Regions from separate parts of the Pseudocitrobacter faecalis genome, predicted to be linked through region 1. Evidence: predicted binding sites of a transcription regulator. Region 1 holds the regulator's gene; the other holds the start of a gene.
The links. Region 1 encodes LexA, which represses DNA repair genes until DNA is damaged. Its sites were predicted from a motif close to TNCTGTATGTACATACAGNA; they were not measured.
Positions count from the first base shown of each region.

Region 1 (4,536 bases):
TCGCGGGTCAGTGAACGCTGACGAGACGCCAGCAGCGCAGTACAGCACAGGTTCATGGCGTTCGCCGCGCCTGCGTTGTTGATGCGCACCATCAGTTCGGCGGCGATACCGTTAACCGTCGGCGTCAGCCATGCCGGACGAATGGCTTCGATAGGATCGATAGACTCGCGCCACTCCGGTACGTGATGGTTCAGGTAGTTCATCAGCGGAATCGGCTCGCCGAAGTTAACGTAGCCCTGGCCCAGGTTACGCAGTTTGCTCAAGCCCTTGAGCATCTGCGGAAGACTCTCTTTCTCTTTGGTCGCGCCACGCAGTTCTTTTGCATACGTACCGACTTCCATCACGTGCTCGTAACCGATGTAAATCGGCACCAGCGTGATAGGACGTGTGCCGCCGCGCAGCATCGCCTGAATGGTCATCGACAGTGTACCGGTTTTCGGATCGAGCAAACGACCGGTACGGGAACGCCCGCCTTCCACAAAGTATTCAACAGAATAACCCCGGCTGAACAGCTCGCCGAGATACTCGCGGAACACGGTGGAGTAGAGTTTGTTGCCCTTAAAGGTACGGCGAATAAAGAATGCGCCCAGACGACGGAAAATCGGGCCGGCTGGCCAGAAATTCAGGTTGATACCGGCGGCAATATGCGGCGGCACCAGCCCCTGGTGATACAACACATAGGAGAGCAGCAGGTAGTCCATATGGCTACGGTGACACGGCACATACACAATCTCGTGGCCGTCGTGCGCCAGCTGGCGAACGCGCTCGGCGTTGTGCACGTTAATCCCCTGATAAAGCCGGTTCCAGGTGAAGCCCAGAATGCGGTCAGTCAGGCGAATCATCTCGTAGGAGAAGTTGGCGGCAATCTCTTCCATCAGCGCGATGGCGTTCTGCTGCGCTTTCTCATGGGAGATTTTTTTGCTGCGTGCTTCGTCTTCAACCGCTTTGGCAATCGCGCGCGAAGCGAGCAGCTTATTGAAGAGATCCTGACGTGCCGGCAGTCGCGGGCCTACCGCCGCCAGACGCTGGCGAGCGAAGTGCATACGCGCCACGCGCGCCAGTTTTTGCGCGATAATTTTATCGGTACCGTGTTCATCGGCCATACGGCGCAACGAGACGGACGGCGAGAAGCGCACAAAGCTGTCACGGCCCAGCCAGGAGACGGCGAAGAATTTCTGGATGCCGTTTAGCATGCGCAGCGGCGGGTTCACCTCGCCTTTTTCACGCCCCGGACGACGACCAAACATCACCGATACCGGCACCATCTGCACGTCCAGATTCGGATTGCTGCGATGCAGATCGAGATAGTCGTGGAACAGCTTGATAGACTCTTCTTTCGGCGTGTAATAGGTGAACACGCGCGGGCCGCCATGGATGAACACATAGCGGGGCAATAGGGTGCCGTCGATCTCCAGCGGCTCAAGCGGGTCGGGGAGATCGTGCGCCAGGCACTGGGCGCGCAAGGTCAGTAAGTCGGCCTTCGAGTTATAAGGCAGGACGTACATGATCGGGCGCGAGGTATCGAGCCCCAATTCCTGGGCAGGCTCTGCCGGAATAGACTTGCTTTTTACCAGTATGCTTAATGGTAAATTCAGTAATTTGTAGTAAATTCGTGGCCAACCGGACATAAACGATGTAAAGCCTCTGGTTAATCATGCAAATGCGCGGCAAGAATATCAGAAAGTCAGCAGGATTTCTGTTCTACCGCCGATAACAGCTACTGTCATTGATGCGTATAACGCTAAAAGGTTCTATTTAATGGCCAATAATACCACTGGACTCACCCGAATTATCAAAGCGGCTGGTTATTCCTGGAAAGGTTTTCGCGCAGCGTGGATAAACGAAGCTGCGTTCCGCCAGGAAGGGGTCGCCTCGGTTGTGGCCATTATCATCGCGTGTTGGCTGGACGTTGACGCCATTACCCGCGTCTTGCTGATAAGCTCCGTCCTTCTGGTGATGATAGTGGAAATTCTCAATAGTGCGCTGGAAGCGGTGGTCGACCGCATTGGTTCGGAGTATCACGAACTCTCCGGGCGGGCAAAAGACATGGGCTCTGCGGCGGTATTGCTGGCGATTTTCGTCGCGGTGATGACCTGGGCCGTACTGCTGTGGTCGCATTTCCACTGAGCCTCGCATAATCTGCGAAAACTCCTGTATTTTGTGCGTTTTGCGGTTCCAAAATAGCCGTTAACTGTATATACTCACAGCATAACTGTATATACACCCAGGGGGCGGAATGAAAGCGTTAACGACCAGGCAGCAAGAGGTGTTTGATCTCATCCGAGATCATATCGGCCAAACGGGCATGCCGCCGACACGTGCGGAAATTGCTCAGCGCCTGGGGTTCCGTTCCCCGAATGCGGCGGAAGAGCATCTGAAAGCACTGGCGCGTAAAGGCGTCATAGAAATTGTTTCGGGCGCATCGCGCGGTATTCGCCTGCTGGTGGAAGAAGAAACCGGCCTGCCGCTGATTGGCCGCGTTGCCGCCGGTGAGCCGTTGCTGGCGCAGCAGCACATTGAAGGTCACTATCAGGTCGATCCTTCGCTGTTTAAACCCAATGCTGACTTCCTGCTGCGTGTTAGCGGCATGTCGATGAAAGACATCGGTATTATGGACGGCGATCTGCTCGCGGTGCATAAAACCCAGGACGTGCGTAACGGTCAGGTGGTTGTTGCGCGTATCGACGAAGAAGTGACCGTAAAACGCCTGAAAAAACAGGGCAACGTCGTCGAACTGCTGCCGGAAAACAGCGAGTTTTCCCCGATTGTCGTCGATCTTCGCCGTCAGAACTTCTCCATTGAAGGGCTGGCCGTTGGCGTGATCCGCAACGGCGAATGGCTGTAATCCTCTCCCGATAACAACGGCGCACCATGCGCCGTTGTTCGTTCTCTTTTCTGTTCAGGTTCGTAAGCATGTCGCTCTTCACGGCTGCCGACAAGGCATTATGGCGTCTCGCCCTTCCCATGATTTTCTCCAATATCACGGTTCCCCTGCTGGGTCTTGTGGATACGGCGGTGATTGGTCATCTGGATAGCGCGGTCTATCTCGGCGGCGTGGCGATTGGCGCAACGGCGACCAGCTTCCTGTTTATGCTGCTGCTCTTTTTACGCATGAGCACCACGGGCTTAACCGCGCAGGCCTTCGGCGCGAAAGATCCCCTCCGGCTTGCCCGTGCGCTGGTGCAACCGCTGTTGCTGGCGTTAGGCGCTGGTCTGCTCATCGTGGTGTTTAAAGGGCCGCTTATCAATCTGGCGCTCACCATTGTTGGCGGGAGCGATGCAGTGCTCGAGCAGGCGCGGCGCTTCCTTGAAATTCGCTGGTTAAGCGCGCCCGCCTCGCTGGCGAACCTGGTGCTGCTGGGGTGGCTGCTCGGCGTTCAGTACGCGCGTGCGCCGGTGATTTTGCTGATCGTCGGCAACGTCCTGAACATTGTCCTCGACCTGTGGCTGGTGATGGGCCTGCATATGAACGTGCAGGGGGCGGCGCTGGCGACGGTGATTGCCGAATATGCCACGATGATCATTGGCCTGCTGATGGCGCGTAAGGTGCTGGTGCTGCGCGGGATTACCTCTGACATGCTGAAGACGGCCTGGCGCGGAAATATGCGCAGCCTGCTGGCGCTCAATCGCGACATTATGCTGCGCTCGCTATTACTTCAGCTCTGTTTTGGCGCATTGACCGTATTCGGTGCGCGGCTGGGCAGCGATGTGGTGGCGGTCAATGCGGTGCTAATGACCATGCTCACCTTCACCGCCTACGCGCTGGATGGCTTTGCCTATGCGGTGGAAGCGCACTCCGGGCAGGCTTACGGCGCGCGTGATGACAGTCAGTTGCAACAGGTCTGGCACGCGGCCTGCCGCCAGGCGGGGATTGTTGCACTGGTTTTTGCGCTGGTGTACGCGCTGGCGGGCAGTCATATCGTGGCGATGCTGACGTCGCTGCCGTCGTTGCAGCAGCTCGCCGATCGCTATGTGCTCTGGCAGGCCATATTGCCGGTAATTGGTGTCTGGTGCTACCTGCTGGACGGCATGTTTATCGGCGCAACACGCGGCGCGGAAATGCGTAACAGTATGGCCGTTGCCGCCGCCGGGTTCGCCCTAACGCTGCTGACGGTGCCGGTATTAGGCAATCACGGTTTATGGCTGGCGCTGGCGGTGTTCCTTGCACTGCGTGGCCTGTCGCTGGCGGTTATCTGGCGTCGCCACTGGCAAAAAGGCACCTGGTTCTCTTCGCAGACATAACGGCGAGGATGGTTAAAGATTCTGAATAGTGAATCGTCAGCGATATCCTCTTCTACACTTATTATCACGTTCAGCAGAAATGAACGCCGAAGGACGAAGTGATATCTCATCCATGATCGAATGATAAGGAGCTGATGATGAACAAAGACGAACTCAGCGGTAACTGGAAACAGTTCAAAGGTAAAGCGAAAGAGAAATGGGGCAAACTGACCGACGATGACATGACCGTTATCGAAGGCCGACGCGATCAGCTGGTCGGTAAAATCCAGGAACGTTATGGATATGCCAAAGACC
Region 1 is NZ_CBDDNJ010000002.1:4,149,447-4,153,982, reverse strand. Features, by position in the region: gene plsB (glycerol-3-phosphate 1-O-acyltransferase PlsB) at 1-1,628, opposite strand, end outside; gene ACOXYR_RS20135 (diacylglycerol kinase) at 1,759-2,127, shown strand; gene lexA (transcriptional repressor LexA) at 2,237-2,845, shown strand; gene dinF (MATE family efflux transporter DinF) at 2,914-4,242, shown strand; gene ACOXYR_RS20120 (CsbD family protein) at 4,380-4,536, shown strand, end outside.

Region 2 (4,536 bases), 110 kb from region 1:
TTTCTTCAGCAGCGCTTCAATCCACGCCACGCTCGGCACGTTAGGCGAGTGAATGTCATACACCCCCGGCCCGATTTCGTTTGGGTAATCAAACTCTTCAAACGACTCCAGCAGTTCCATATCAGAGCGCGAGGTTTCGATGGTAATGACGTCGGCGTCCAGCGCGGCAATTGAATCCATGATGTCGTTGAACTCGCAGTAACACATGTGAGTGTGGATTTGCGTGTCATCTTTCGCCACAGCCGCGTTGATACGGAAAGCTTCCACGCCCCACTGGAGGTATGCGTCCCAGTCACTACGGCGTAGTGGTAAACCTTCGCGCAGCGCGGGTTCGTCGATCTGAATGATACCGATACCTGCCGCTTCCAGATCCGCGACTTCATCACGCAGCGCCAGCGCAATCTGTTTGGCGATAGTTTCACGACTCACGTCTTCACGCGGGAAGGACCAGCAGAGAATCGTCACCGGCCCCGTCAGCATCCCTTTTACCGGTTTGTCGGTCAGTGACTGCGCATACTTCGCCCATTCAACGGTAATGGCTTCCGGGCGACTAACGTCACCAATGACAATTGGCGGTTTCACGCAGCGGGAACCGTAGCTCTGTACCCAGCCGTTTTGCGTAAACACAAAGCCGTCCAGGTGTTCGCCGAAGTATTCCACCATGTCGTTACGCTCGGCTTCACCGTGAACCAGCACATCAAGCCCTAAACGTTCCTGCTCAACAATGGCCTGTTTAATCTGTTCTGCAATCCCCGTGCGGTAGTGGTTAGCGTCGAGATTCCCCTTTTTGAAATCCAGGCGCAGAGTGCGAATTTCCGTGGTTTGCGGGAAGGAACCAATCGTGGTGGTCGGCCAGGCCGGGAGATTAAAACGCGCACGCTGGGCTTGCGCCCGCACATCATACGCATTTGCACGCTGGCTATCCTGCGCGGTAATCGCCGCCAGGCGTTGTTCCACCGCCGCATTATGCACGCGGGTCGAGTGACGACGAGCCTGGATCGGGGCACTCCACGCTGCCAGCGCAGACGTATCACCGCTATTAAGCGCATCGCGCAGCAGCGCCAGCTCTTCACATTTTTGCAGAGCGAAAGCAAACCAGCTTTTCACCTCCGCATCCAGACGCGTTTCCACGCTCAGATCGATAGGGCTATGCAGCAGCGAGCAGGAAGAGGCAACCCAGAGTTCACGTTTACCGACAATCTCGCAAATTTGTGCATATTTTTCCGTAAGATCGGCGCGCCAGACGTTACGTCCGTTAATCAACCCGGCGGAAAGCAGCCAGTCGGCAGGCAAGCGCTTATGCAGTTCGACAACATCATCTTTGCCATGAACCAGGTCAACATGCAGGCCCTGGATCGGCAGAGTAGTAATGGTATTCAGATTAGGCGTGACGCCTTCAAAATAGGTGGTCAGCAGCAATTTTACCGCCCCCTGAAGGGCATCAAAAGCAGGTTGATAAGCCTCTAGCCACGCCTGCGGGAGTTCCAGCACCAGTGCCGGCTCATCAATCTGCACCCACTCGATGCCGCGTTTTGCCAGCTCACTGAGCACCTGTTGATAAACAGGCAGAAGGTCGTTCAGCAAACTCAGACGATCGAACTGCTCACCTTTGACTTTACCCAACCATAGATAGGTTACCGGGCCCAGCAGCACGGGCTTCACGTTATGGCCCAGCGCCAGCGCTTCGTCCACTTCTTCCAGCAGTTGTGTCCAGGTCAGCTTGAACTGCTGGCCTTTGGCGAACTCTGGCACCAGGTAATGGTAGTTGGTGTTAAACCATTTGGTCATTTCCGCTGCCGCCGCCGGTTCACCGGTCGGTGCGCGGCCGCGACCAATGCGGAATAAGGTATCGATATCCACCGATCCATCGCTGTTCTGATGACGAGCCGGAACGTTACCCAGCATCAGGCTGGTCGTCAGAACATGGTCGTACCAGGCGAAATCGCCCACCGGCAGCAGGTCGATACCAGCCTGTTTTTGCTGATCCCAGTGACGCGCGCGCAGTTCACGCCCAACCGACAGCAGTTCTTCCTGAGTCGACTTCCCCGCCCAGTAGCTTTCTTGCGCTTTTTTCAGCTCGCGACGCAGGCCAACGCGAGGGAAACCGAGGATGTGATTAAGAATGGTCATGGTATGCCCCTTATGGAATTTTCATGATTTAGCCGTCCAGATGTTTACACATCCATAATTGGCGGTTACTGTATATTCCTCAAGCGCAAATTGTTCATGCCGAAGTGAAGGACTTTCATGATCGAAGTTAAACATCTGAAGACGCTACAAGCGTTGCGGAACTGCGGGTCGCTCGCCGCTGCGGCGGCCACGCTGCATCAGACTCAATCCGCCCTTTCCCACCAGTTCAGCGATCTGGAACAGCGCCTTGGCTTTCGGCTATTTGTACGTAAGAGCCAGCCGCTGCGCTTTACGCCGCAGGGCGAGATCCTGCTCCAGTTGGCAAACCAGGTGCTGCCGCAAATCAGCCAGGCACTTCAGGCCTGTAACGAGCCACAGCAGACACGCCTGCGCATTGCCATTGAGTGTCATAGCTGCATTCAATGGCTGACGCCTGCACTGGAAAACTTCCATAAAAACTGGCCGCAGGTTGAGATGGATTTTAAATCCGGCGTCACATTTGACCCGCAGCCTTCGCTGCAGCAGGGCGAGCTGGATCTGGTCATGACGTCCGATATTCTGCCGCGCAGCGGGCTGCACTATTCGCCGATGTTTGATTACGAGGTGCGTCTGGTGATCGCGCCTGACCATCCACTGGCGGCAAAAACGCGCATTACGCCGGACGATCTCGCCAGCGAAACGCTGCTGATTTATCCGGTGCAGCGCTCACGCCTGGATATCTGGCGTCACTTCCTGCAACCGGCGGGCATCAGCCCGTCACTGAAAAGCGTCGATAACACGTTATTGTTGATTCAGATGGTTGCCGCTCGCATGGGGATTGCCGCGCTGCCGCATTGGGTGGTGGAGAGTTTTGAGCGCCAGGGTCTGATGGTCACCAAACCCCTGGGTGAAGGTTTGTGGAGCCGACTGTACGCCGCCGTGCGCGATGGCGAGCAGCGTCAGCCGGTGACGGAGGCGTTTATTCGTTCAGCGCGGAACCACGCGTGCGATCATCTTCCGTTCGTGAAGAGCGCGGAGCGACCCACTTTCGATGCACCCACAGCGACGCCAGGATCACCAGCGCGCCTGTAATGAATGTCGGCCAGTGCGGCTGTTGATGCCAGATAGCCAGGTTAACCAGCAGCCCCGCCGGCACATGCATATTGTTCATAATACCCAGCGTTCCGGCATCCACCTGCGTGGCACCGTAGTTCCACATAAAGTAGCCAATCCCGGAAGCCACCACGCCAAGAAAGACCAGAATGCCCCATTGCAGCGTGGTTTCAGGCATCTTCTGAGCGTTGCCCAACAGCGACCACGCCACAATCGCCACCAAAAACGCGCCAAGATAGAACCACGCAAAAGCGTTATGCTGCGGCATCGGGCGGGTTTCCATCAGACGTTTGTAGCCCACCATACCCATCGCGAAGGTGATATTGGAGAGCTGCACCAGCAACAAGCCCGTCCAGAAGTGCGAGGTTACCTGATCGTAGCGGATAATCCCCGCGCCAATCACTGCCAGCAAGGCGCTAAACGCATAGCCCCAGCGCAGGCGACGCTTGCTCATCAGGTCATAAATCAGGGTGATATAGAGCGGCGTCAGCACGGTGAATAGCAACAGTTCGGACACCGTCAGGTAGAGATACGCGCGGAAACTTAGCATATACATCACGCCAAGCTGCATCGCACCCACCAGCATATACAGGCCGACCGTTTTCAGGCTGTTGCCACGGGTACGCAGAAACGGCAGAAAGACGAGTGCTGCCAGGCCAACGCGCACCAGCACGGCAAAATAGCTGTCGACGTGCCCGGCCAGATACTCGCCGTAAAAGCTAAAAGAGAAGGCCCACAGAAGAGTGGTAATAATGAGTAGCGCCACAATGAATGTCTCTCAGGAAGATGAACACGCATTGTAGCGAAGAGAATGGTTGACGACTGAGCAATAAATACTCAGTCGTCATTTTTTTAATCAAGATAGAGCTTACGCAGGTAGTGCGGCACCGCGTCATCCGCGTTCGATCCAATCACTTCCAGTTCCGGATGCAAATCTTTCAGGCGCTGATGCGCGCCGGCCATGATGCAGCCTTTGCCCGCCATCGACAGCATTTCGGCATCGTTCATGCCGTCGCCAAAGGCGATACAGTCTTGCAGGCTATAGCCCAGTTTCTTCGCAACGGCTTCCAGCGCGTGACCTTTGGAAACTCCACCCGCCATGACTTCCAGACAAGTCAGCGTGGAGAAACTGACGTTCACGCGATCGCCCCAGCGCGCGTTAATCGCCTGCTCAAGTGGCAACAAGACTTCATGGTTATTGCTGGTAAAGAAGACTTTGCTGACGCCTTCCGGCTCCAGCAGGCCCGGCTCAAAGAGCTGATAGTTGAACACCGCTTCTTTGAAAAAGCGCATCTCTTCCGGGCGATGGCGGTT
Region 2 is NZ_CBDDNJ010000002.1:4,256,584-4,261,119, forward strand. Features, by position in the region: gene metE (5-methyltetrahydropteroyltriglutamate--homocysteine S-methyltransferase) at 1-2,130, opposite strand, end outside; gene metR (HTH-type transcriptional regulator MetR) at 2,248-3,201, shown strand; gene bioP (biotin transporter) at 3,089-3,988, opposite strand; gene yigL (sugar/pyridoxal phosphate phosphatase YigL) at 4,075-4,536, opposite strand, start outside.
Region 2: metR (HTH-type transcriptional regulator MetR) is a predicted target of LexA. The motif match lies at 2,197-2,216, and genes of this name have one in related genera.